Regions from separate parts of the Bradyrhizobium sp. ISRA442 genome, predicted to be linked through region 1. Evidence: predicted binding sites of a transcription regulator. Region 1 holds the regulator's gene; each other region holds the start of a gene.
What was found. The regulator PhoB, encoded in region 1, activates phosphate uptake and scavenging genes when phosphate is short. The targets are predictions, from matches to a motif close to TGTCATNNANCTGTCAT.
Positions count from the first base shown of each region.

Region 2: the regulator PhoB is predicted to act here: its motif matches at 2,427-2,443, upstream of MTR72_RS10640 (RNA degradosome polyphosphate kinase).
Region 3: the regulator PhoB is predicted to act here: its motif matches at 4,537-4,553, upstream of ugpB (sn-glycerol-3-phosphate ABC transporter substrate-binding protein UgpB).

Region 1 covers NZ_JALGCN010000030.1:44,731-55,367, reverse strand. Annotated here, with positions in the region: gene MTR72_RS36395 (GNAT family N-acetyltransferase) at 1-120, shown strand, start outside; gene MTR72_RS36390 (hypothetical protein) at 337-531, shown strand; gene MTR72_RS36385 (lysylphosphatidylglycerol synthase domain-containing protein) at 532-1,587, shown strand; gene MTR72_RS36380 (ATP-binding protein) at 1,620-2,915, shown strand; gene pstS (phosphate ABC transporter substrate-binding protein PstS) at 3,059-4,069, shown strand; gene pstC (phosphate ABC transporter permease subunit PstC) at 4,241-5,230, shown strand; gene pstA (phosphate ABC transporter permease PstA) at 5,235-6,080, shown strand; gene pstB (phosphate ABC transporter ATP-binding protein PstB) at 6,077-6,895, shown strand; gene phoU (phosphate signaling complex protein PhoU) at 6,907-7,623, shown strand; gene phoB (phosphate regulon transcriptional regulator PhoB) at 7,638-8,345, shown strand; gene MTR72_RS36345 (GcrA family cell cycle regulator) at 8,572-9,084, opposite strand; gene MTR72_RS36340 (aspartate aminotransferase family protein) at 9,539-10,637, shown strand, end outside.
Region 2 covers NZ_JALGCN010000004.1:225,729-232,095, reverse strand. Annotated here, with positions in the region: gene purM (phosphoribosylformylglycinamidine cyclo-ligase) at 1-804, opposite strand, end outside; gene MTR72_RS10650 (CDP-alcohol phosphatidyltransferase family protein) at 958-1,500, shown strand; gene MTR72_RS10645 (DnaA ATPase domain-containing protein) at 1,612-2,289, shown strand; gene MTR72_RS10640 (RNA degradosome polyphosphate kinase) at 2,517-4,706, shown strand; gene ppx (exopolyphosphatase) at 4,719-6,221, shown strand; gene MTR72_RS10630 (TerC family protein) at 6,226-6,367, opposite strand, start outside.
Region 3 covers NZ_JALGCN010000005.1:323,140-329,506, forward strand. Annotated here, with positions in the region: gene MTR72_RS13805 (sn-glycerol-3-phosphate import ATP-binding protein UgpC) at 188-1,276, opposite strand; gene ugpE (sn-glycerol-3-phosphate ABC transporter permease UgpE) at 1,385-2,233, opposite strand; gene ugpA (sn-glycerol-3-phosphate ABC transporter permease UgpA) at 2,233-3,114, opposite strand; gene ugpB (sn-glycerol-3-phosphate ABC transporter substrate-binding protein UgpB) at 3,166-4,482, opposite strand; gene MTR72_RS13825 (CaiB/BaiF CoA transferase family protein) at 4,707-5,912, opposite strand; gene MTR72_RS13830 (organic hydroperoxide resistance protein) at 6,095-6,367, opposite strand, start outside.

The sequences.
Region 1 (10,637 bases):
GCCGTGCCGGGCAAGGAGGCCTTCTACGAACGTCTCGGCTTCCGCCGGATGACCACGGCCATGGCCATCTTCGAGGATCAGACCCATGCCTATGAGCGCGGCTATCTGACCGCGCCCTAGGCGGCGCTCACGCCGCGACCTCTCAGCGCAGAGGATAATCCACGCAAAACCGGCCGTGCCGTCCCGCCTTTCAACAGTCGGGCGCGGCGCATAGATTGACGTCGGCTTAAGGCCGGACGGAACATTGCACGATCGAAATCATCAAAACTTCACGGCCCCTGCGCAGGATTGCCATGGAGATTCGCGTGAACCCTGTCGCGGAAAGAGCCGCCCCCCGTGTATTCCCTGCTCGAAAGCCTATCTAAAACATTGAAGGAACGGCTTTTTGGTCGCATTGGCGAATTCCACTCCGGCCCGAAACGCGCTACTGGAGGGGCGGGGGGAATGCGCGATGCCGGCGCCGGCGGCGCGGGTTCGCCGGCCGTCAATTCGCCGGCCAACGTGGCCGCTGGAGCGTTGTTCGAGGTCTAGATGCTGGAAGCCATACGCAGGGCGATGTCGTTTCTGCGCCAGAAGCAAATCCTGCATAAGCTTGGCGTTGTCATCAGCGTCACGGTCATCGGCATCGCTTGCTATGTGCTCTATCACATGCTGCGCGGCATCGATTTCAACGAGGTGGTCGAAGCGATCAAGAGCACCGAGCCGCGTCAGATTGCGATGGCGGCGCTGTTCGTCGCCGCGGGCTATTTTACCCTGACCTTCTACGACTTGTTCGCCGTGCGCGCGATCGGCCATGCCCATGTGCCTTATCGCATCAACGCGCTGGCCGCCTTCACGAGCTACTCGATCGGTCACAATGTAGGCGCCAGCGTCTTCACCGGTGGCGCGGTGCGTTACCGCATCTACTCAGCCCATGGCCTGAACGCGATCGACGTCGCGAAGATCTGCTTCCTCGCCGGTCTGACCTTCTGGCTCGGCAACGCCGCCGTGCTGGGGCTTGGAATTTCCTACCATCCGGAGGCGGCCGCCTCGATCGACCAGCTTCCGCCCTGGCTGAACCGCACGGCGGCGATGGGGATCATCGTCGCGCTGGTTGCCTATGTGGTCTGGGTCTGGACCCAGCCGCGGGTGGTCGGCCGCGGACCGTGGACGGTGGTGCTGCCGGGCGGCCCGCTGACGCTGCTGCAGATCGCGATCGGCATCATCGATCTCGGCTTCTGCGCGCTCGCGATGTACGTGCTGGTCCCGGACGAGCCCAATCTCGGCTTCGTCGTGGTCGCGGTGATCTTCGTCTCGGCGACGCTGCTCGGCTTTGCCAGCCATTCGCCCGGGGGCCTCGGCGTCTTCGACGCTGCCATGCTTGTCGGCCTCTGGCAGATGGACCGGGAGGAGCTCCTGGGCGGCATGCTCCTGTTCCGGGTGCTCTATTATCTTTCACCCTTCGTCATATCTGTAATCTTGCTGACGTTTCGCGAGGTTATCATCGGCGCCCGATCGAAGCGCCTGCAGCAGGCGGCGCTCAAGCTCGACCCCGGTCCGGCACCTGAAGCCGCCTATGTGAGAGAGCGCAGCGACAGCGGCGCCTGAACCGCGCAAGCCCCTAGGAGAAGCCCGCCCCGATGGCGATTGATGCCCCTCCTTCTCCCGCCCAGCCCTGGTCCGACCGGCTGCGGCACTCGACTATCATCCTGATCGCCGCAGCGCTGGCGCTGTCGGTCGTGGTTTCGCTCGGCGAATTGTCGGCGGTGCGCGCCGTGGCGGTGTTTCTCTGCATAGCGGCCGCCGCGCTGATCCCGTGGCGACTGCATGACAATGCGGCCTCGCGCGACGACGTCCGCCGCATCAATCCCGTCGAAAGCGCGGCGGTTGCGGCGGTCGTCGCCGGCATACCGGATCCGGCGGTGCTGCTCGACCGCGCCGGCCGTGTGATCCATCTCAATGCGGCCGCCGCCCAGCTTGCGCCGGCGCTGCGCAAGAACGAGCTGGCGCAGTTCGCACTGCGCTCGCCGGAGATCATCACCGCGCTGCGCGAGTCGATCGCCACCACCGAGCCGCGGCGCGCAGACTATCTCGACCATGTGCCGGTCGATCGCTGGATGGAGCTCATCATCACGCCGGTGCCGGTGCCCACCACCTTCGGCGGCGCCGACAAATGCATGCTGATGACCTTCCACGACCAGACGCCGCTGCGCCGGGTCGAGGAGATGCGCGCCGATTTCGTTGCCAATGCCAGCCACGAATTGCGCACGCCGCTCGCCGCGCTGTCGGGCTTCATTGATACGCTCCAGGGGCAGGCCAAGGACGACCCCAAGGCCCGCGAGCGCTTCCTCGGCATCATGCACGCTCAGGCCACACGCATGGCGCGCCTGATAGATGACCTCTTGTCGCTGTCGCGCGTCGAGTTGTCCGCCCATGTGCGACCCGACACCCTGGTCGATCTCGTGCCGATCATCCGCCAGGTCGCCGACGGGCTCGAGCCGCTGGCCCGCGAACGCCAGGTCGACGTCGAGACCCATCTGCCGGAGAGCCCGGTGATGATCGCGGGCGACCGTGAAGAGCTGTTGCGCCTGTTCGAGAACCTGATCGAGAACGCGCTCAAATATGGTGCCTCGGGCGGGCGCGTCATCGTGTCGCTCAACATCGGCGCGGCGACTGATGGAACTCAGGAAATCCGCGTCTTCGTGCGCGATTTCGGCCCCGGCATCGCGCCCGAGCACCTGCCGCGGCTGACCGAGCGCTTCTACCGGGTCGACGTCGGCGACAGCCGCTCGCAAGGCGGGACGGGCCTCGGATTATCGCTGGTGAAACATATTCTTAACCGTCATCGCGGCCGGCTTTTGATCGAAAGCGTGCCCAAGCAGGGCGCCACCTTCACCGCCTGTTTTCCCCAGGCCAGGACCTCGGCGTCAACCTGATATTCAAGCGATTCCAGCCACTTAAAGCTGTCATCTGACTGTCACCAAACCTTCGTAAAAGCACAGCCGACCGCTCCTAAAGGGGCGGCGCGGGAGCGCGATCGGGCGCGGATGGCGCTTCGCTCCCCAGTATGGAGACCAGCATGAATTTCCTCAAAACTATCGTCGCTGCTGGCTTGGTCGCCGCATCGACGTCGGCTTTCGCCGCCGATATTACCGGCGCCGGTGCGACGTTCCCGTTCCCGATCTATTCCAAGTGGGCTGACGCCTACAAGAAGGAGACCGGCAACGGCCTGAACTACCAGTCGATCGGCTCCGGTGGCGGCATCAAGCAGATCCAGGCCAAGACCGTGACGTTCGGCGCCAGCGACGCGCCGCTCAAGGCCGAGCAGCTCGAGAAGGACGGCCTCGCCCAGTGGCCGATGGTGATGGGTGCGATCGTTCCCGTCGTCAACATCGAGGGCGTCAAGGCCGGCGAGCTGGTGTTCGATGGCGAGACCCTCGCCAACATCTATCTCGGCAAGATCACCAAGTGGGATGATGCTGCCATCAAGAAGCTCAATCCGAACGTGAAGCTGCCGTCCGAGGCGATCACCGTGGTGCGCCGCTCCGACGGTTCGGGTACGACCTTCAACTTCACCAACTATCTCTCGAAGGCCAGCGCTGACTGGAAGAGCAAGGTCGGTGAGGGCACGGCTGTCGAGTGGCCGGTCGGCGTCGGCGCCAAGGGCAACGAGGGCGTGTCCGGCAACATCAGCCAGACCAAGAACTCGATCGGCTACGTCGAGTACGCCTATGCCAAGCAGAACAAGCTGACCTACACCGGCCTCGTCAACAAGGCCGGCAAGACGGTGCAGCCGACGGTCGAGGCCTTCCAGGCGGCCGCCTCCAACGCCGATTGGTCCAAGGCGCCCGGCTACTACGTCATCCTGACCGACCAGCCCGGCGACAAGTCCTGGCCGATCACGGCGGCGACCTTCATCCTCATGCACAAGGAAGGCACCGACAAGGCGGCCTCGCAGGAAGCCATCAAGTTCTTCCGCTGGGCCTTCAAGAACGGCGGCAAGATGGCCGAGGAGCTCGACTACATCCCGATGCCGGACAGCGTCGTCCAGCAGATCGAGAAGACCTGGGCTGCCGAGATCAAGAGCTAAGCGCTCTTGTCCTGGGCGCAGCGCGGCATCATCTGCCGCGCTGTCGGTCCGGGATCCGCAAGGCCTCGTTCCCGGATGCGTCGGGTCGCTGTCGCGATGAGACGCATCCGGAGCGCGAGACCGGTGACAAAAGAGCAAATACAGTCAGTACAGGGGATCGGCGTGGCAGAGATGGCCGTTCAGAGCGACGTGATTGATGACGCCGGACCCTATGATCGTGCCAAGGCGTTGAGCGCCTTCAAGCTCGGCGATCTCACCTTCTACTGGATCACGCGGCTGAGTGCGATCTCGGTCCTGCTCATCCTCGGCGGCATCATTGTGTCGCTGATCGTCGGTGCTTTCCCGGCGATGAAGGAGTATGGCCTGTCGTTTCTGTGGACGCAGCGCTGGGCGCCGTCCGCCGATCCGCCCGTGCTCGGCGCGCTCGGGCCGATGTACGGCACGCTCGTCACCTCCTTCATTGCGATGCTGATCGCCATCCCCGTCGGTCTCGGCATTGCGATCTTTTTGACCGAGCTCTGCCCGCAATGGCTGCGCCGTCCGATCGGCATGGCGGTCGAGCTGCTCGCCGGCATTCCCTCCATCATCTACGGCATGTGGGGCTTCTTCGTGCTCGGCCCGTTCCTGGCCAACACCTTCCAGCCCTTCATGATCAAAATCTTCGACGGCGTTCCCGTGCTGGGCGCGATCTTCGCCGGCCCGCCGTCCTATCTCAGCCTGTTCAACGCCTCGCTGATCCTGGCGATCATGGTGCTGCCCTTCATCACCTCGATCTCGGTCGACGTGTTCAAGACCGTGCCTCCGGTGCTGAAGGAGGCTGCCTACGGCGTCGGCTGCACCACCTGGGAGGTGGTCCGCAGCGTGGTGATCCCCTACACGCGGGTCGGTATCATCGGTGGCGTCATGCTGGCGCTGGGCCGTGCGCTTGGCGAGACCATGGCGGTGACCTTCATCATCGGCAACTCGTTCCGGATCTCCTCATCGATCTTCGCGCCGGGCACCACGATCTCGGCGGCGATCGCCAGCGAGTTCGCCGAAAGCGACGGCCTGCATCAATCCGGCCTGATCTTGCTCGGCCTCCTGCTGTTCGTGCTGACGTTCTTCGTGCTCGCGGCCGCGCGGCTGATGCTGCTGCGCCTCGAAAAGAAAGCGGGGAAGTGACGCCATGAACCCGATTTATGCACGCCGCCGCCGCAAGGACATCCTGATCCGCGGTCTCTGCATCGGCGCCGCCGCCTTTGGCGTGACCTGGCTCGCGCTGATCCTGATCACGCTGCTCTACAACGGCCTGACGGGATTGAACCTCCAGATCTTCACCGAAAGCACGCCGCCGCCCGGCTCGAACGAAGGCGGCCTGCTCAATGCCATCGTCGGCTCGCTGATCATGACCGTGCTCGGCGTCGGCATCGGTGCGCCGCTCGGCCTGTTCGCCGGCACCTATCTCGCCGAGTACGGCCGCAATGACAAGCTGACCTCGGTCATCCGTTTCATCAACGACATCCTGCTCAGCGCACCCTCGATCATCATCGGCCTGTTCATCTACGGCGCGGTGGTGGTGCCGATGCGCGGCTTCTCGGCGATCGCCGGCAGCCTCGCGCTCGCCGTGATCGTGATCCCGGTGGTGCTACGCACGACCGAGGACATGCTGCTCCTGGTGCCGAACGCGCTGCGTGAGGCGGCCTCGGCACTGGGCCTGCCGCGTTCATTGGTGATCAAGCGGATCGCCTATCGCGCGGCGCGCTCCGGCCTCATCACCGGCGTGCTGCTCGCGACCGCCCGCGTCGCCGGCGAGACTGCGCCGCTGCTGTTCACTGCGCTGTCGAACCAGTTCTTCAGCCTGAGCCTGAACAAGACGATAGCGAACCTGCCGGTCACCATCAACAACTTCGTGCAGAGCCCGTACGCCTACTGGAAGCAACTCGCCTGGAGCGGCGCGCTGCTGATCACGCTCACCGTGCTTGCCCTGAACATTGGCGCGCGCATCCTTGGCGCCGAGAGGACCGCAAAATGACCGACCTGTCCGTATCCGTGAGTTCCAACGGTCACCTGGCGTCGCAACCGCTGCCGGAGGCCCCGGCCAAGGTGACGGTTCGCAACCTCAACTTCTATTACGGCGAACACCACGCGCTGAAGAACATCAACCTGACGCTCGGCACCAACCGCGTCACGGCGTTCATCGGTCCGTCGGGCTGCGGCAAGTCGACCCTGCTGCGCATCTTCAATCGGATGTATGATCTCTATCCGGGCCAGCGTGTGACCGGTCAGCTCATGCTCGACCAGACCAACATTCTCGACCCCAAGCTCGATCTCAACCTGCTGCGGGCCCGCGTCGGCATGGTGTTCCAGAAGCCGACGCCGTTCCCGATGACGATCTACGAGAACATCGCCTTCGGCATCCGCCTCTATGAGAAGATCTCGAAGTCGGAGATGGACGACCGCGTCGAGAAGGCGCTGCGCGGCGGCGCGCTCTGGAACGAGGTCAAGGACAAGCTCAACGCCTCGGGCCTCTCGCTCTCCGGCGGCCAGCAGCAGCGCCTCTGCATCGCGCGCACCGTCGCGGTGCGCCCCGAAGTGATCCTGTTCGACGAGCCCTGCTCGGCGCTCGACCCGATCTCGACCGCCAAGGTCGAGGAGCTGATCCAGGAGCTGTCCGAGAACTACACGATCGCGATCGTCACCCATAACATGCAGCAAGCGGCGCGCGTTTCCGACAAGACCGCCTTCATGTATCTCGGCGAGCTGATCGAGTTCGACGACACCAGCAAGATCTTCACGTCGCCGAGCGATCGGCGTACGCAGGATTACATCACCGGCCGGTTCGGCTGAGGAGACAGGATATGGGTTCCGAACACACCGCAAAGGCCTTCGACACCGACCTTCAGGAGCTCACTCGACTGGTCGCAGAGATGGGCGGGATTGCCGAGCGCATGATCGTCGATTCCGTCGATGCGCTGATCCGCCGCGACGTCGCGCTCGGCCAGCGCGTCGTCGCCACCGACGTCGAGCTCGACGCGCTGCAGAAGCGTATCGAGGAGCGTGCCGTGCTCACCATCGCCCGCCGTCAGCCGATGGCGATCGACCTGCGCGAGATCGTTGGTGCGATGCGCGTGGCGACCGACCTCGAGCGCATCGGCGACCTTGCCAAGAACATGGGCAAGCGCGTCGCCGCGCTGGAGACGGACTTCCATCCGCTAAAGCTGTTCCGCGGCCTGGAACACATGACCGACCTGGTGCAGCAGCAGGTCAAGTCGGTGCTTGACGCCTATGCCGCGCATGACCTGCCGGCGGCGATGGCGGTGTGGAAGGGCGACGAGGAAGTCGACGCCATCTGCACCTCGCTGTTCCGCGAGCTCCTCACTTATATGATGGAGGATCCGCGCAACATCTCGTTCTGCATCCATCTGATGTTCTGCGCCAAGAACATCGAGCGGATCGGCGACCATGCCACCAACATCGCCGAGACCGTGTTTTACATGATCGAAGGTCAGGCCATCGCCGACAAGCGGCCGAAGGGCGACATGACGACCTTCGCCACGACGGTCCCGAATACGTAAGGAGCGACGACCCCATGGGCGCACGCATTATGGTGGTTGAGGACGAGGAGGCTCTGACCGAGCTCCTCCGCTACAACCTCGAAGGCGACGGCTATGACGTCGAGACGGTGATGCGCGGCGACGACGCCGATACCCGTCTCAAGGAACATATCCCCGACCTGATCGTGCTCGACTGGATGCTGCCGGGCCTGTCCGGCATCGAGCTGTGCCGGCGCTTGCGCACCAGGCCCGACACCAAGCAGCTTCCGATCATCATGCTCACCGCGCGCGGCGAGGAGAGTGAGCGGGTGCGGGGTCTTGCGACCGGTGCCGACGACTATATCGTCAAGCCGTTCTCGGTGCCCGAGCTCTTGGCGCGCGTAAAGGGCCTGCTCCGGCGCGCAAGCCCCGAGCGGCTCGCCACCGTGCTCGCCTATGGCGACATCGAGCTCGATCGTGAAAAGCGCCGCGTGGCGCGCTCGGGCCGGCCGATCGATCTCGGTCCGACCGAATATCGCCTGTTGGAGTTTTTCCTCGAGCATCCGGGTCGCGTGTTCTCGCGCGAGCAGCTTCTCGACAGCGTCTGGGGCCGCGACATCTACATCGACGAACGCACCGTCGACGTGCACATCGGCCGCCTGCGCAAGCTGCTCAATCTCGGCCGCGAGCAGGATCCGATCCGCACCGTGCGCGGCGCCGGCTATGCGCTGGATGACCGTTTCGCGAAGGCGGAGCAGACGTAAAGTCTGGGGCGGGATGGCTGGTTGTTGCCACACTTTCAGTCGTCGTCCCGGCGAAGGCCGAGACGCATAACCCCAGGGCGCAGTTGTCGCGCGACGATGATAACTCCGAGTCCCCGTAACCACATCGGCCGGTGGTTATGGATCCCGGCGTTCGCCGGGACGACACCGAGCTAGTTGAAGTGCCGTCGTGTAACGACGGCACCTAGTTCACCGACTAAACGCTAACTCAGCGCGTGCCCGGCTTCGCCGGAGCGCGGCGGCGATCCGCCGCCGGCTGATAGGCGACGCGCGAGTGCTGGGCGCAATAGGGCAGGCCGGTGAGCGCCTTGCCGCCGCAGAAGAAGAAATCCGGGCTCGAGGGATCGCCGACCGGCCAATGGCAGGTCGCCTCGTTCAGCTCGAGCAGCGACAGCCGCTGGCTCATCGGCACGACGTTGTCATAGGTGACCGGATCGGGCTCAACCTCGACCTCGAAGACCTGCGCCAGCGCGGTGTTGCCGCGCGAGATCGGACGAGCCACCCGCATCATGTGCTGCGCGGGGCGCGCCTTACGCGGCCGCGGCGCCGCCGACGAGGGGCTCTTGGCGCGGCCGGACAGGCCGAGCCTGTGCACCTTGCCGATCACGGCATTGCGGGTCACATTGCCGAGCTCGGCTGCGATCTGGCTGGCCGAAAGTCCAGCCTCCCAGAGCTTTTTCAACTGCTCGACGCGATCGTCGGACCATGTCAAAACCGTCATTGCACCCTTTCCCTCGCCGCGCGCCAGCCACCCTGGCCCTCGCGGCGAATGCCTAAGCCTCGAAAAACCCGTGCCGCCAGAATCCTTTAAGGCTCGCCGGGCGCGACTAGAGCGCCCGAACGTTTACGCCGGTACATGAGAACTTAGAGGATCAGAACCGCTGCACGAGATGTCGTATCTGACAGCCCAAACGCTACAATATGGCGTGACTCACGCGCAAGAGTCCGCCGACTCGCTTCCACATGTTCCGTAACGAAAACCCCGCAAAGTAGGCACCGCAAGACTACGGATTCTGCGTTTCCCGAGGCTTGCCGGCGGCATTGACAGGCGTTCTACCAAGCATAAGATAGTTCTACGTGCCGCCCTGAAAAGGCGGCACGTTTCGTTTTCCGGGACGGTCAATGGTGCGCTGCGCAATGCGCGTTGAGGCCGTCCTCAACACCAAGTGACAGTCATGACCAAGAGCGCCGCGCCGCATCTGCTTCCTGTTTTCGCCAGAGCCGACATCGGTTTCGAGCGTGGCGAAGGCTGCTGGCTGATCGCCACGAATGGCGAGCGCTATCTCGACTTCACCTCCGGCGTCGCGGTCAACGCGCTCGGCCATGCCCATCCCGCACTGGTCAAGGCGTTGCAGGAGCAGGCGACGAAGCTCTGGCACATGTCGAACCTGTTCCAGAGCCCGGATGGCGAGCGTCTTGCGGCGCGCCTCTGTAACGAGAGCTTTGCGGACTTCGTGTTCTTCTGCAATTCCGGCGCGGAAGCGCTGGAATGCGTCATCAAGGTCGTGCGCCGCTATCACGCGTCGAAAGGTCATCCCGAGCGCTATCGCATGATCACCTTCGAGGGTGCCTTCCACGGCCGCACGCTCGCGACGCTGGCTGCAACCGGCTCGGCCAAATATCTCGAAGGTTTCGGGCCGCCGATGGAAGGCTTCGACCAGGTGCCGCATGGCGACCTCGACGCCGTCAAGAAGGCGATCGGTCCGCAGACCGCCGGCATCCTGATCGAGCCGATCCAGGGTGAGGGCGGCGTGCGCTCGGCGACGCCCGCATTCCTCAAGTCGCTGCGCCAGCTCTGCGACGAGCGCGGCCTGTTGCTCGCGTTCGACGAGGTGCAGACCGGCATGGGCCGCGCTGGCGATCTCTTCGCGCACCGCCGCTTCGGCGTCACGCCCGACGTGATGTCGCTGGCGAAGGCGCTCGGCGGCGGATTCCCGATCGGCGCCTGCCTTGCGACCGCGGAAGCCGCCTCGGGCATGACGCCCGGCTCGCATGGCTCGACCTTCGGCGGCAATCCGCTCGCAATCTCGGCCGCCAATGCGGTGCTCGACGTCATGCTCAAGCCGGGCTTCTTTGATCACGTTCAGAAGATGTCGCTCTTGTTGAAGCAGAAGCTCGCGTCCGTGATCGATCGTCATCCCGACATCGTCAGCGAGGTTCGCGGCGAGGGGCTCCTGATCGGCATCAAGGCCGTGGTGCCCTCGGGCGATCTGGTCGCGGCGCTACGCGACGAAAAGCTGCTCACCGTCGGGGCCGGCGACAACGTCGTGCGCT
Region 2 (6,367 bases), on a different contig from region 1:
CTTCGGCAGCACACGCGGAATGTTGTCGGTGAACCCGCCGCCGGTGATGTGGGCAAGCCCCTTCACCGCGCCGGTCTCGCGGATCGCGCGCAGACAGGATTTGACGTAGAGCCGCGTCGGCGTCAGCAACGCGCCGCCGAGCGTCATCACCGGCGAAAACGGCGCCTTGGCCTCGAAGCCGAGGCCGGACTGCTCGACGATCTTGCGCACTAGCGAGAAGCCGTTGGAATGCACGCCGGAGGACGCAAGGCCGATCACGGCATCGCCGGCGGCAATGTCCTTGCGCGGCAGCAGCGTGCCGCGCTCGGCGGCGCCGACGGCAAAGCCGCCGAGATCGTAGTCGCCGTCCTTGTAGAGGCCCGGCATCTCGGCGGTCTCGCCCCCGATCAGGGCGCAGCCGGATTCCCGGCAGCCCTCGGCAACGCCGGCAACGATCGCGGCCGTAGCCTCCGGATCGAGCTTGCCGCAGGCAAAATAGTCGAGGAAGAACAGCGGCTCGGCGCCCTGCACCACGAGGTCGTTGACGCTCATGGCGACGAGGTCGATGCCGATCCCGCCATGCAGGCCGGTCTCGATCGCGATCTTGACCTTGGTGCCGACGCCGTCGGTGGCGGCAACCAGGACCGGATCCTTGAAGCCGGCTGCCTTGAGGTCGAACAGGCCGCCGAAACCGCCGATTTCGGCGTCGGCGCCGGGGCGCGCGGTGGCGCGCACCATCGGCTTGATCAGGTCGACCAGGCGGTTGCCCGCGTCGATGTCGACACCTGAATCGGCGTAAGTGAGGCCGTTTTTGCGGTCGGTCATGCCCGATTTCCAGTGGGTTTGCGGCTGGTTACGTCGAATTCCGGGGACGCGCAATGGCAAGCATGGCGCGCTGCCCTATACTATGTAGATATCAACCGGTTCAGCCTTCAAAGGGCCGGATTTGAGGTCAGACAGGGTGCCGGGAAGCGCCGCGTGAGTATTCCGAACATCATTACCCTGGGCCGGATCATGCTGGTCCCGATCATCGTCTGGGCCATCGTATCGAGCCAAATGGAGGTGGCGTTCGCGGTGTTCCTGATCGCCGGCATCAGCGACGCCGTCGACGGCTTCCTGGCCAAGCGCTTCAACATGACGAGCGAGCTCGGCGCCCTGCTCGACCCGCTCGCCGACAAGGCCCTGCTGGTGTCGATCTATCTGGCGCTTGGCATCTGGGGCGACATTCCGCGCTGGATCGTGATCCTGGTGGTATCACGCGACATCATGATCGTAACTGCCGTGATCGTGTCCTGGCTGTTCGACAAGCCGGTCGAGATGAAGCCGTCGATGGTATCCAAGCTCAACACGGCAGCCCAGGTGGCCTACGCAGCCTTGGTGCTGGCCGCCCTCGCCTTCGGCTTCAAGCCGGCACCCTATGATATTATCCTGATGGGCTTCGTGACGGTCTTCACGCTGTCCTCGGTGTCGCTGTATCTCATCGAATGGCTGCGGCACATGAGCACCATCGACGCCAAGTGAGCCAAGCAAGTGCAGGCCCCGCAAAAGGCCAAGTCGGGCTGACTCGCTCGCGCTCGATATGTCAGATCTCTTCACGTGAGGCCGGCACGTCCGGCATGGAGCAAAGTTAGCGTGGCAGGCCGCGTTCACCCCCGACAATTGGCGTTTTCGCTTCCGCATGCGGAGAGCCTGAGCCGGGACAATTTTCTCGAAGGCCCTGCCAACGCGGCCGGGCTTGCCCTGATCGATGGCTGGCCGGAGTGGCCACACCGGATCATGTGGCTGGCCGGCCCGGAAGGGTCGGGAAAGAGCCATCTCGCGGCGATCTGGGCCGAGCAGGCCGGCGCCCGTTCGACCACGGCCAATGCACTGACCGCAGCCACCGTGCCGGGGGCGCTGGCGACCGGCGCGCTGGTGGTTGAGGATCTCAGGGCCAAGGACTTCGACGAGCGCGCCCTCTTCCACCTCATGAACCTCGCCCGCGAGGACGGCGCCTATGTCCTCTTCACCGGACGCGAAGTTCCGGCCGCGCTCGACATCGAGCTACGCGACCTGCGCTCTCGCCTGCGCACGGTGCCGGCGATCTCGCTTCTGCCGCCGGACGACCAGTTGTTTCGCGGCCTGATCGTGAAGTTTTGTGCCGACCGCCAGCTCACGGTCGACGAGAGCGTGGTCAGCTATCTCGCCACGCGCCTGGAGCGCTCCTCGGCCGCTGCCCGGCGGGCGGTGGAGCTCCTGGACAGCGAGGCCCTGCGGCTCGGCCGGCCCGTGACCCGGGCGCTGGCCGCTGACCTCCTCCGCGATGCCTGACCAGGTCCCGCCTCGAGGTCGCTTGACGCGACGGAACTGCGGAACATCAATGTCATCGAAATGATTGCGCCTGTAGCATTACAGCCGACGAAGCCAAATCGTCCTGTTGGACGGCTGGCGCGTTACGCTAAAGGCAACGTCATCGAAACGTCATCGGACTAACACATGCTCTGGCCGGTTTTGCGCGTAGGTGCAAGGTAAGGCGAGACAAGATGGACCGACTTCTGATGGAATCCGTGCAAGCCGTTGAAATCAAGGAAAAAATTCAAGAAGTCGAAGGTCAGCCGGCGATCGCCACGAGCCCCGAGCGATTCATCAACCGCGAACTCTCCTGGCTGCATTTCAACCGCCGCGTCCTCGAAGAATCGGTCAATGCCCACCATCCGGTGCTGGAGCGGGTCCGATTCCTGTCAATTTCGGCGAATAACCTCGACGAATTCTTCATGGTCCGCGTGGCCGGCATCAAGGCCCAGGTGCGCGAGGGCATTCCCGAGCGCAGTCCCGACGGCCTGACGCCGTCCGAGCAGCTCGCGCTGATCAACCGCACCGTCTCCCAGCTTGCCAGCGACCAGCAGTCAATCTGGCGCGACCTGCGTGGCACGCTGGCCGACGTCGGCATCGTGCTGGTCGACGGCAAGGACGTCACCAAGGCGGAGCGAGCCTGGATCGAGGACTACTTCCTCAACAACGTGTTCCCATTGCTGACGCCGCTGGCGATCGACCCGGCGCATCCCTTCCCGTTCATTCCAAGCCTCGGCTTCACCATCGCCCTGCAATTGACGCGCGCCGCCGACGGCAAGCAGATGAACGCGCTGATCCGCATGCCCGGCAAGATCGACCGCTTCATCCGCATGCCGAGCGATGGCAAGGTCCGGCTGATCTCGCTGGAACAGGCCACCGCCCTGTTCATCAATCGCCTGTTCCCCGGTTACAATGTCCACGGTCAGGGCGCGTTCCGCATCATCCGCGACTCCGAAATGGAGATCGAGGAAGAGGCCGAAGACCTCGTCCGCGTGTTCGAGACCGCGCTGAAGCGCCGCCGCCGCGGGTCGGTGATCCGCCTCGAGATCGACGCCAAGACCCCGGAGGAGCTGCGCAGCTTCGTGCAGCACGCGCTGTCGGCCGCCGACGACGAGGTCTTCCTGGTGGATGGCGTGCTCGCGATGAACGAACTGTCGCAGCTCACCCGCCTCGACCGGCCCGACCTCGAATTCACCCCTTACGTGCCGCGCCATCCCGAGCGCGTGCGCGAGCATGGCGGCGACATCTTTGCCGCGATCCGGCAGAAGGACCTGATCGTCCATCACCCTTACGAATCCTTCGACGTGGTGGTGCAGTTCCTGCAGCAGGCCGCGCGCGACCCCGATGTCGTCGCAATCAAGCAGACGCTCTACCGCACCTCCATCAACTCGCCGATCGTGCGCGCGCTTGCGGAAGCCGCCGAGGCCGGCAAGTCCGTCACCGCACTGATCGAGCTGAAGGCGCGCTTCGACGAGGAGGCCAACATCCGCTGGGCGCGCGACCTCGAGCGCGCCGGCGTACAGGTTGTCTACGGTTTCCTCGAACTCAAGACGCACGCCAAGCTGTCGATGGTGGTGCGCCGCGAGGGCGGCAGCCTCACCACCTATGTGCACACCGGCACCGGCAACTACCATCCGGTCACCGCGCGCATCTATACCGACCTCTCGTACTTCACCTCGGATCCGACCATCGGCCGCGACGCCGCGCGCGTGTTCAACTTCATCACCGGCTATGCCGCGCCGAGCGATCTGGAAAAGATGGCAGTGTCGCCGCTGACGCTGCGCGCACGCATCATCGAGCACATCCAGGCCGAGACCGCGCATGCGCGGCACGGCCGGCACGGCGCGGTCTGGATGAAGATGAATGCGCTGGTCGATCCTGACATCATCGACGCGCTCTACGAGGCCTCGCAGGCCGGCGTCCAAGTCGAGCTCGTGGTGCGCGGTATCTGCTGCCTGCGCCCCGGCATCCCCGGCCTGTCGGAGAACATCCGCGTCAAATCCATCATCGGACGCTTCCTGGAACACGGCAGAATCTACTGCTTCGGCATGGGCCAGGGCCTGCCGAGCGCCAAGGCGGCTGTGTATATCTCGTCAGCCGACATGATGCCGCGCAACCTCGACCGCCGCGTCGAAGTGCTGTGCCCGTTGCAAAATCCGACGGTGCATCAGCAGGTTCTCGAACAAATCATGGTCGCGAATCTGAAGGACAATGAGCAAAGCTGGCAATTGTTGCCCGACGGGTCCTCAACGCGTATGAAGACCGCGAAGGGCGAGGAGCCTTTCAACGTCCACAACTACTTCATGACAAATCCGAGTCTGTCTGGCCGTGGAAAGTCGCTCAAGGAATCCTCGCCGCGCCGGCTCACGCGCCGGAACGAACGCCATCAGTCCTGATCGGAGTTTGTCGTGAAGCGGCCGCGCAAGCGCAGCGCGAGCGTCGCCGTCATCGACATCGGATCCAACTCGGTCCGTCTCGTCGTCTACGAGGGGCTGACGCGCAGCCTCATTCCGATCTTCAACGAGAAGACACTATGCGGCCTCGGGCGCGAGGTGCAGAGCACGGGCCTGCTCGCGCCCGATGCCGTCGACAAGGCGTTGACCTCTCTCAAGCGGTTTCGGGCGCTGTGCCGGGTGATGCAGGTCGGTCGCGTGTTTGCGATCGCCACCGCCGCCTGCCGCGACGCTTCCAACGGTCCCGACTTCATCGCGAAAGCCGAGCGCATCTGCGCCGTGAAGATCGAGATCCTGTCTGGACCGCGAGAGGCGCGGCTGTCGGCGCTAGGCGTGATCTCGGGCATCCATCTTCCCGACGGCATCGTTGGCGACCTCGGCGGCGGCTCGCTCGAATTGATCGACGTGCGCCGCAACAGCGTGCGCAGCGGCGTGACACTGCCGCTCGGCGGCCTCGCGCTGCAGGACCTCGCGCACAAATCGCTCAAGCGCGCCGATCGCATCGTGCGCGAGGAGATCGACGAGGTGCCGCAGCTCACCGCAGGCCACGGCCGCACCTTCTACGCGGTCGGCGGTACCTGGCGCGCGCTCGCGCGCATCCACATCATCCAGAGCGGCTATCCGCTCCAGGTGATGCACGGCTATTCCATTCCCGCGGCGGAGGCCCTCGACTTCGCACGCCGGCTGCGGCGCCTTGCGGCGGCCGACATGCTTGCCGACATCGAGGTCGTCGCCGATGCCCGGCGTCCCCTCCTCACCTATGCAGCGCTGGTGCTCGAGCACATCATCCGCGTCGCGAAGCCGAAGACCATCGTGTTCTCGACCTTCGGCGTGCGCGAGGGCCTGCTGCATGAGAAGCTGTCGGAAGCCGAGCGCAGCAAGGACGGCCTGATCTGCGCGGCTGAAGAACTCAACGAGCTGCTGTCGCGCTCGGCCCGCCATGCCCGCGAGCTGATCGCCTGGAGCGACCGCCTGGCGCGCGTGGTGAAGCTGCGCGAAACCGAGGAGGACCGCCGCTTACGCCACACCGCGTGCCTGCTCTCGGACATCGGCTGGCGCGTGCATCCCGACCATCGCGGCGAGCAGACGCTGAGCCTCGTCGTCAACGGCAATTTCGGCGCGATCAATCACCAGGAGCGCGCCTTCGTCGGTTTGTCGGTGTTCTACCGCTACGCAGGCCTCAGTGAAGAAAACCAGCCGCCGATGACGATGCAGGAGCTGCTGACGCCGACCCAGCTCGAACGCGCCCGTTTGCTCGGCGCCGCCTTTCGCGTCGCGCATCTGATCTCGGCGGCGCGGCCCGGCGTGCTGCCAGCGACGCATTTCCGCAACGAGGGACGCAAGCTGATGCTCGTGTTCGAGCACAAGCTCGGCGACCTCGTCGCCGATCGCGTCGGCGGCCGTTTCCGCCAGCTCGCGCGCCTGATCGGCCGCTCCGGCTCGATCGTCCGCCGCTAGAGAATTACTCCGCCGACACCTTGGCGTGACGCTCGGAGGCGTCAAGCGCGACCGCGCTCAGGCTGCGCCGGCGCCAGATGTAGCCGACGACCAGCACGACGATGACGCCGAGTGCGGCGCAGAGATATTCGCCGCCTCCGCCACCA
Region 3 (6,367 bases), on a different contig from region 1:
CTTTGACGTTTCAGGGCCCGAAAGCGGCACCCCTTGGTCAACAATATGGTCATATCCCCGTGCAGGTTCAAGCACCTGGCAGGGACCGTGCACAGCCGTCATTTCGCGGCCCGCGCGGGTGGAAAGCCCACCTTGGCTACTTTGCATGGGGTTGTTTTCGATTTTTTATCGACCGGCCCCTGAAGTTTCAGGCCTCGACCCGCTTCCGGCCGTCGCCGCTGAACAGATGCAGCTTCTCGCGGACCGCGGCGACACGGATTTTCTGGCCGATCGCGGGGGCCTCGGTTCCGGGAATGCGGACGATGACCTCGCCGGGCGGCAGCTCGCCGGGATTGGCGGCCACGCGCTGCTCCTCCTGCTGCCGCGAACCATAGACGAAGGTTTCGGCGCCGACGCGCTCGATCGCTTCCACCGTCAGCGGAAGCGCGACGCCGCCGGCCGGCGTTTGGTCGGTGATGGCGAAATCTTCGGGGCGGATGCCGAGGATGCCGGCTTCCGCCGCACGGCCGTTGCCGAGCTGAGCTTTGATCGCGTCGGGCCGCGTCGACATAAGGTTCATCGGCGGGGCGCCGATGAACGAGGCGACGAATGTCGTCGCCGGCTTCTCGTAGATCGCCAGGGGATTGCCGACCTGCTCGACCTGTCCGCCATTCATCACGACCAGGACGTCGGCGAGCGTCATCGCCTCTAACTGGTCGTGGGTGACGTAGATCGAAGTCGTACTTAGCCGGCGCTGCAGCTTGCGGATCTCGACCCGCATAGCGATGCGCAGCTTGGCATCGAGATTGGAGAGCGGCTCGTCGAACAGGAACACCTTCGGCTGGCGCACGATGGCGCGGCCCATGGCGACGCGCTGGCGCTGGCCGCCGGAGAGCTGCCGCGGCTTGCGTTCCAGCATCGGCGCAAGCTCGAGGATGCGTGCAGCTTCCTCGACGCGGGTCTTGATCTCGGCTTCCGGCATGCCGCGGTTGCGCAGGCCGTAAGCCATGTTGTTGTAGACGCTCATATGCGGATAGAGCGCGTAGTTCTGGAACACCATCGCGATGTCGCGATCGGCAGGCTCGACCTGGTTGACGATGCGTCCGCCGATGTCGATCTCGCCGCCGGTGACGGTCTCGAGCCCCGCGACCATGCGGAGCAGCGTCGACTTGCCGCAACCGGAGGGGCCGACCAGCACGCAGAACTGACCGTCGGCGACATCGACGTCGACGCCTTTGATCGCCTCGAAGCCGCCGGGATAGGTCTTGCGGACATTGCGCAGGGTGACGTTAGCCATGGGTTGCACCGGCGAATAGCGGGTAGGGAATGGCGAATGGGGAATGGTTAGCACGCAAGGCAGACGCAGCGACCCCATTCGCTACTCGCCCTTCGCAATTCGCCATCGTCACTTTTCCGTCTCGACCAGGCCGCGCACGAACAATTTCTGCATGGCGACGACGACGAACACCGGCGGCAGCATCGCCAGCACGGCCGTCGCCATCACGACCGGCCATTCGGTGAGCGCGTCGGTGGTTGTGATCATCTTGCGGATGCCGATCTGGATGGTCTGCATGTCGTCGCGGGTGGTGATCAGAAGCGGCCAGAGATATTGATTCCAGCCGAGAATGAAGAGGATCACGAACAGCGCGGCCATGTTGGTGCGCGACAGCGGCAGCAGCGTATCCCAGAAGAAGCGGAACGGGCCAGCGCCGTCGATGCGGGAGGCCTCGAGAAGCTCGTCCGGCACGGTCATGAAGAACTGGCGGAACAGCAGCGTCGCGGTGGCCGACGCGATCAGCGGCAGCGACAGGCCGGCATAGCTGTCGAGCATGTGCAGGTCGGCGACGATCTTGTAGGTCGGATAGATGCGCACCTCGACCGGCAGCATCAACGTGATGAAGATGATCCAGAAGATCGGCATCCGGAACGGAAAGCGGAAATAGACGATCGCATAGGCCGAGATGATCGAGATCGCGATCTTGCCGACCGCGATCAGCATCGCCATCACCAGCGAGTTCAGCATCATGTTGCCGACCGGCTCGCGGGTCGAGCCGCTCGTGCCGATGAAGATCGTCTGGTAGTAGACCTCGAGGAAATGCCCGCCCGGCAGCAGCGACATCTGTCCGTTCGCGATCAGCGCGTTGTCCTGGGTGGAGGCGATGATGGCGAGATAGACGGGGAACGCGACGATCGCGATCCCGATCCAGAGGATGATGTGGGCGATATAGCGCCGAAAGCCCTCTTGCTCGACCATCAGTAGGTCACCTTGCGTTCGACGAAGCGGAACTGAATCCCCGTCAGCACGATGACGATGCCCATCAGGATGACCGATTGCGCCGCGGAGCCGCCGAGGTTTCCGCCCAGGAGTCCGTCGGTATAGACCTTGTAGACCAGCGTTTCCGTCGACTTGCCGGGACCGCCGCGGGTCATGGTGTCGATGATGCCGAAGGTGTCGAAGAAGGCGTAGACGATGTTGACGACCAGGAGGAAGAAGATGGTCGGCGACAGCAGCGGGAACGTCACGGTCCAGAACCGCCGCATCGGGCGCGCACCGTCGATGGCGGCTGCCTCGATCACGCTCCTCGGTATGCTCTGCAGGCCGGCGAGGAAGAACAGGAAGTTGTAGGAGATCTGCTTCCAGGCCGCGGCGAGGATGATCAGCGTTGCTGCCTGGTTGCCGTCGAGCAGCGGATTCCAGTCGATGCCGGCGGCGCGAAGATAGCGCGAGAGCACGCCGAGCGAGGGGTGCAGCATGAAGATCCAGAGCACGCCGACCACGGGCGGGGCGACCGCGTAGGGCCAGATCAGCAGCGTGCGGTAGATCGTGCCGCCGCGCAACGGCTTGTCCGCCATCACGGCGAGCAGCAGCGCGAGGGACAGCGAAGAGACGGCGATGGCGAACGAGAAGAAGAACGTCCGGACGATCGCCTCGAAATAGGCGGGCTCCCGAAACAGGTCGAGGTAGTTGTCGACCCAGACGAAGCTGGTCGACAGACCGAAAGCATCCTGCAGCAGGAACGATTGGATCACCGCCTGCGCGGCCGGCCAGTAGAAAAAGATCAGGACAATCGCGAGTTGCGGCGCAACCAGCGCGTAGGGCAACAGCTTTGACTGGAAGATGGCCTGCTTTTGCATGATGTCAGCAGAAGCGGCAGGCCACGCATCCGCGGCCTGCCGCTCATTGCCTCACTTGACCGCGGTCTTTTCGAACTGCCGCAGCATCTGGTTGCCGCGTTCGACGGCGGCATCCAGCGCCTGCTTGGCGGTCTTCTTGCCGGCGAGCGCCTGCTCAATCTCTTCCGACCAGACATCACGGAGCTGAACCATGTTGCCGAGGCGCAGGCCGCGCGAATTCTCGGTCGGCTCCTTATTGGTCAGTTCGAGCAGCGGGGTCTCGAGATAGGGCTGATCCTTGTAGAAGCCCTCGGCCTTGGCCTTCTCATAGGCCGCCTTGGTGATCGGCAGGTAGCCGGAAGCCTTGTGGATATACACCTGGCGATCGGTGTCCGAGAGGAAGGCCAGGAATTTCGCGACGCCCTTATATTCTTCGGCCGACTTGCCGCCCATGACCCAGAGCGAGGCGCCGCCGATGATCGAGTTCTGCGGCGCGCCCTTGACGTCCGGATAATAGGGCATCGGCACGGCGGTGAAGTTGAACTTGGCCTGCGCCTTGACGTTGCCGAAGAAGGCCGACGAGGTCAGGTAGAGCGGGCATTCGCCGGAGGTGAAACGGCCTTCGCCGGTGTTGGTGCGGCCGGCATAATCGTAGGTCTTATCCTTCTGGAGCTCGACCAGTTTCTCGAGATGCTTGACCTGGAGCGGTCCGTTGAACTCCAGCACGGTGTCGAAGCCGTCGAGCCCGTTGGCTTTCGTGGACAGCGGCACGTTGTGCCAGGCCGAGAGCTGCTCGAGATTGACCCATGTGACCCAGGAGTTCGAGAAGCCGCAGGTGGGATGGCCGTTGGCGTGGAGCTTCTTGGCGGCGTCGAACACCTCGGGCCAGGTCTTCGGAATCTCGACGTTCGCCTTCTTCAGCTCGTCGAGGTTGACCCACATGACCGTGGACGACGAGTTGAAGGGGAAGGACAGCATTTCGCCCTTCGAGGTCGAGTAGTAGCCGGTGATCGCAGGCAGATAGGCCTTCGGATCGAACTTCTCGCCGGTCTCGGCCATCAGCTTGTAGACCGGTTTGACTGCGCCGGTCGCGGCCATCATGGTCGCGGTTCCGACTTCGAACACCTGCATGATGTGGGGCGCGTTGCCGGCACGGAAGGCCGCGATGCCGGCGTTCATGGTGTCGGGGTAGTTGCCCTTGTAGGTCGGGATGACCTTGTAATCGCTCTGCGACGCGTTGAAGTCGTTGGCGAGCTTGACGATGACGTCGTTGTTCGCGCCGGTCATCGCGTGCCACCACTGGATTTCGGTCGCGGCCAAGGCCGGCGAGGCGGCAAAGCCGAACGTGACCGCAAAAGCGGCAGCCGCAGCAAATGGTCGAAGAGCCATCAAGAAAACCTCCCTTGGGCCGTCAAAAATGATCGCTTGCGCTAGCAGCGCCATATGACGTTCACATGACTGTGTAAGCGGCCGAAACGAAAGCGGCAAGCGCTGGAAAAGGGAAGCTGTCAAATAGGCGAATGCGCGTCCGGGGCAGCCGCAGCCGTTCGCGCCGCACTATCGTGCTCGCGCCGCAGTGCGGCATCGGCTGTCGGATGCGAGGTGTGCGGGCCTCAGCGCTTGCGCTCGGGGCCGCAGACCACGCCCTTGGCGAGCATCGCGTCGATCTCGGCCCTGGAGTATCCGAACTCGCCGAGCACCTCGGCGGAATGCTGGCTGAATTTCGGCGGCAGCCGGCGCAGGCTCGGCTTGCTGCGGTCGAGCCGGATCGGCGAGGCGACGCCCTTGTACCAGTCCTTCTCGATGACATCGCCGCGGTAGATCGTATGCGGGTTGGTCAGCGCCTGGTCGATCTTCTGCACCGGGCCGGCGGGAAGGCCCGCGGCGAGCAGGCGATTGCAGAGCGGCTCGGCCTCGTGCTGGCTGAACACCGCGGCAAGCTCTGCGCGCAGCGCCTCGCGATTGGCGATGCGGTCCTTGTTGCGGGCAAAGCGCGGATCGGTGCCGAGCTCCACCTTGCCGATCTCCTTGCACAACTTGCGGAAGGTTCCGTCGTTGCCGACGCCGATGAAGATGTCGTCGGTCTTGGTCGGGAAGATCGCGTAAGGCACGAGATTGGGGTGCTCGTTGCCGGTGAGGCCCGGCGGCTTGCCATGCATGAAATAGTTCGCGGTGTGCGGATGCATGATGGCAAGGCCGGTCTCGTATAGCGTGGTCTCGAGGAACTGGCCAAGCCCTGAGCGCTGCCGTTCCGACAGCGCCATCAGGATGCCGATCGCCGCATAGAGGCCGGTGGTGATGTCGACCAGCGGCACGCCGATCCGCATCGGGCCGCTTTCCGGCGAGCCGGTCGCCGCGATCATGCCGGTCATGGCCTGGATGATGGCGTCATAGCCGGGATTGCCGCCGCGCGGACCGTCGGCGCCGAAACCGCAGATCCGGCAGTGCACGAGCCGCGGAAATTTTTCGCGCAGAACCTCGTTGCCGATGCCCCATTTCTCCAGCGTGCCCGGCTTGAAATTCTCGATCAGGACGTCGGCCGTCTCCAGCATCTTGAGCAGCACGGCGCGGCCGCCCTCGGAGGCGAGGTCGAGGCCGATCGAGCGCTTGTTGCGGTTGATGCCGACGAAATAGGCCGCGTCCTCCTCGTGGAAGGGAGGGCCCCACTCGCGCACCTCGTCGCCTGTCGGCGGCTCGACCTTGATCACGTCGGCGCCATGATCGGCGAGGATCTGCGTGCAGTAGGGGCCGCCGAGCACGCGCGTGAGGTCGATGACGCGCAGTCCGCTCATTGCGCCGTTAGCGGCTTCGGAAGTCATGGCAGCAAACCTTCGCTTCAACCCTGTGTCGATCGTTGAGCACAGGCCTAGCGAGGTTCGCCCACGCCAGCAATGGCGTCCCGCGTAGGGGCGTATGCGCCGCCGCTCGCCAATCCCGCGGCGTGGCAAATCGAGCGAATGGCCGGCCCGAGGGGGATCTCGGGCCGGCCGATCCACGTCGATCAGACGACCTTCAGGCGGACGTCGACATTGCCGCGGGTGGCGTTGGAATAGGGGCAGACCTGGTGGGCCTTTTCGACCAGCGCCTCGGCCTCCGCGCGCGGCACGCCGGGCAGCGAGATGGCCAGATCGATGTCGAGCCCGAAGCCGCCCTCGGAACGCGGGCCGATGCCGACCGTTGAGGTGACGGAGGTGTCAGCGGGGACCTTCGGGCCGCCCTGCGAGGCCACGAATTTCATCGCGCCGATGAAGCAGGCGGCATATCCGGCCGCAAA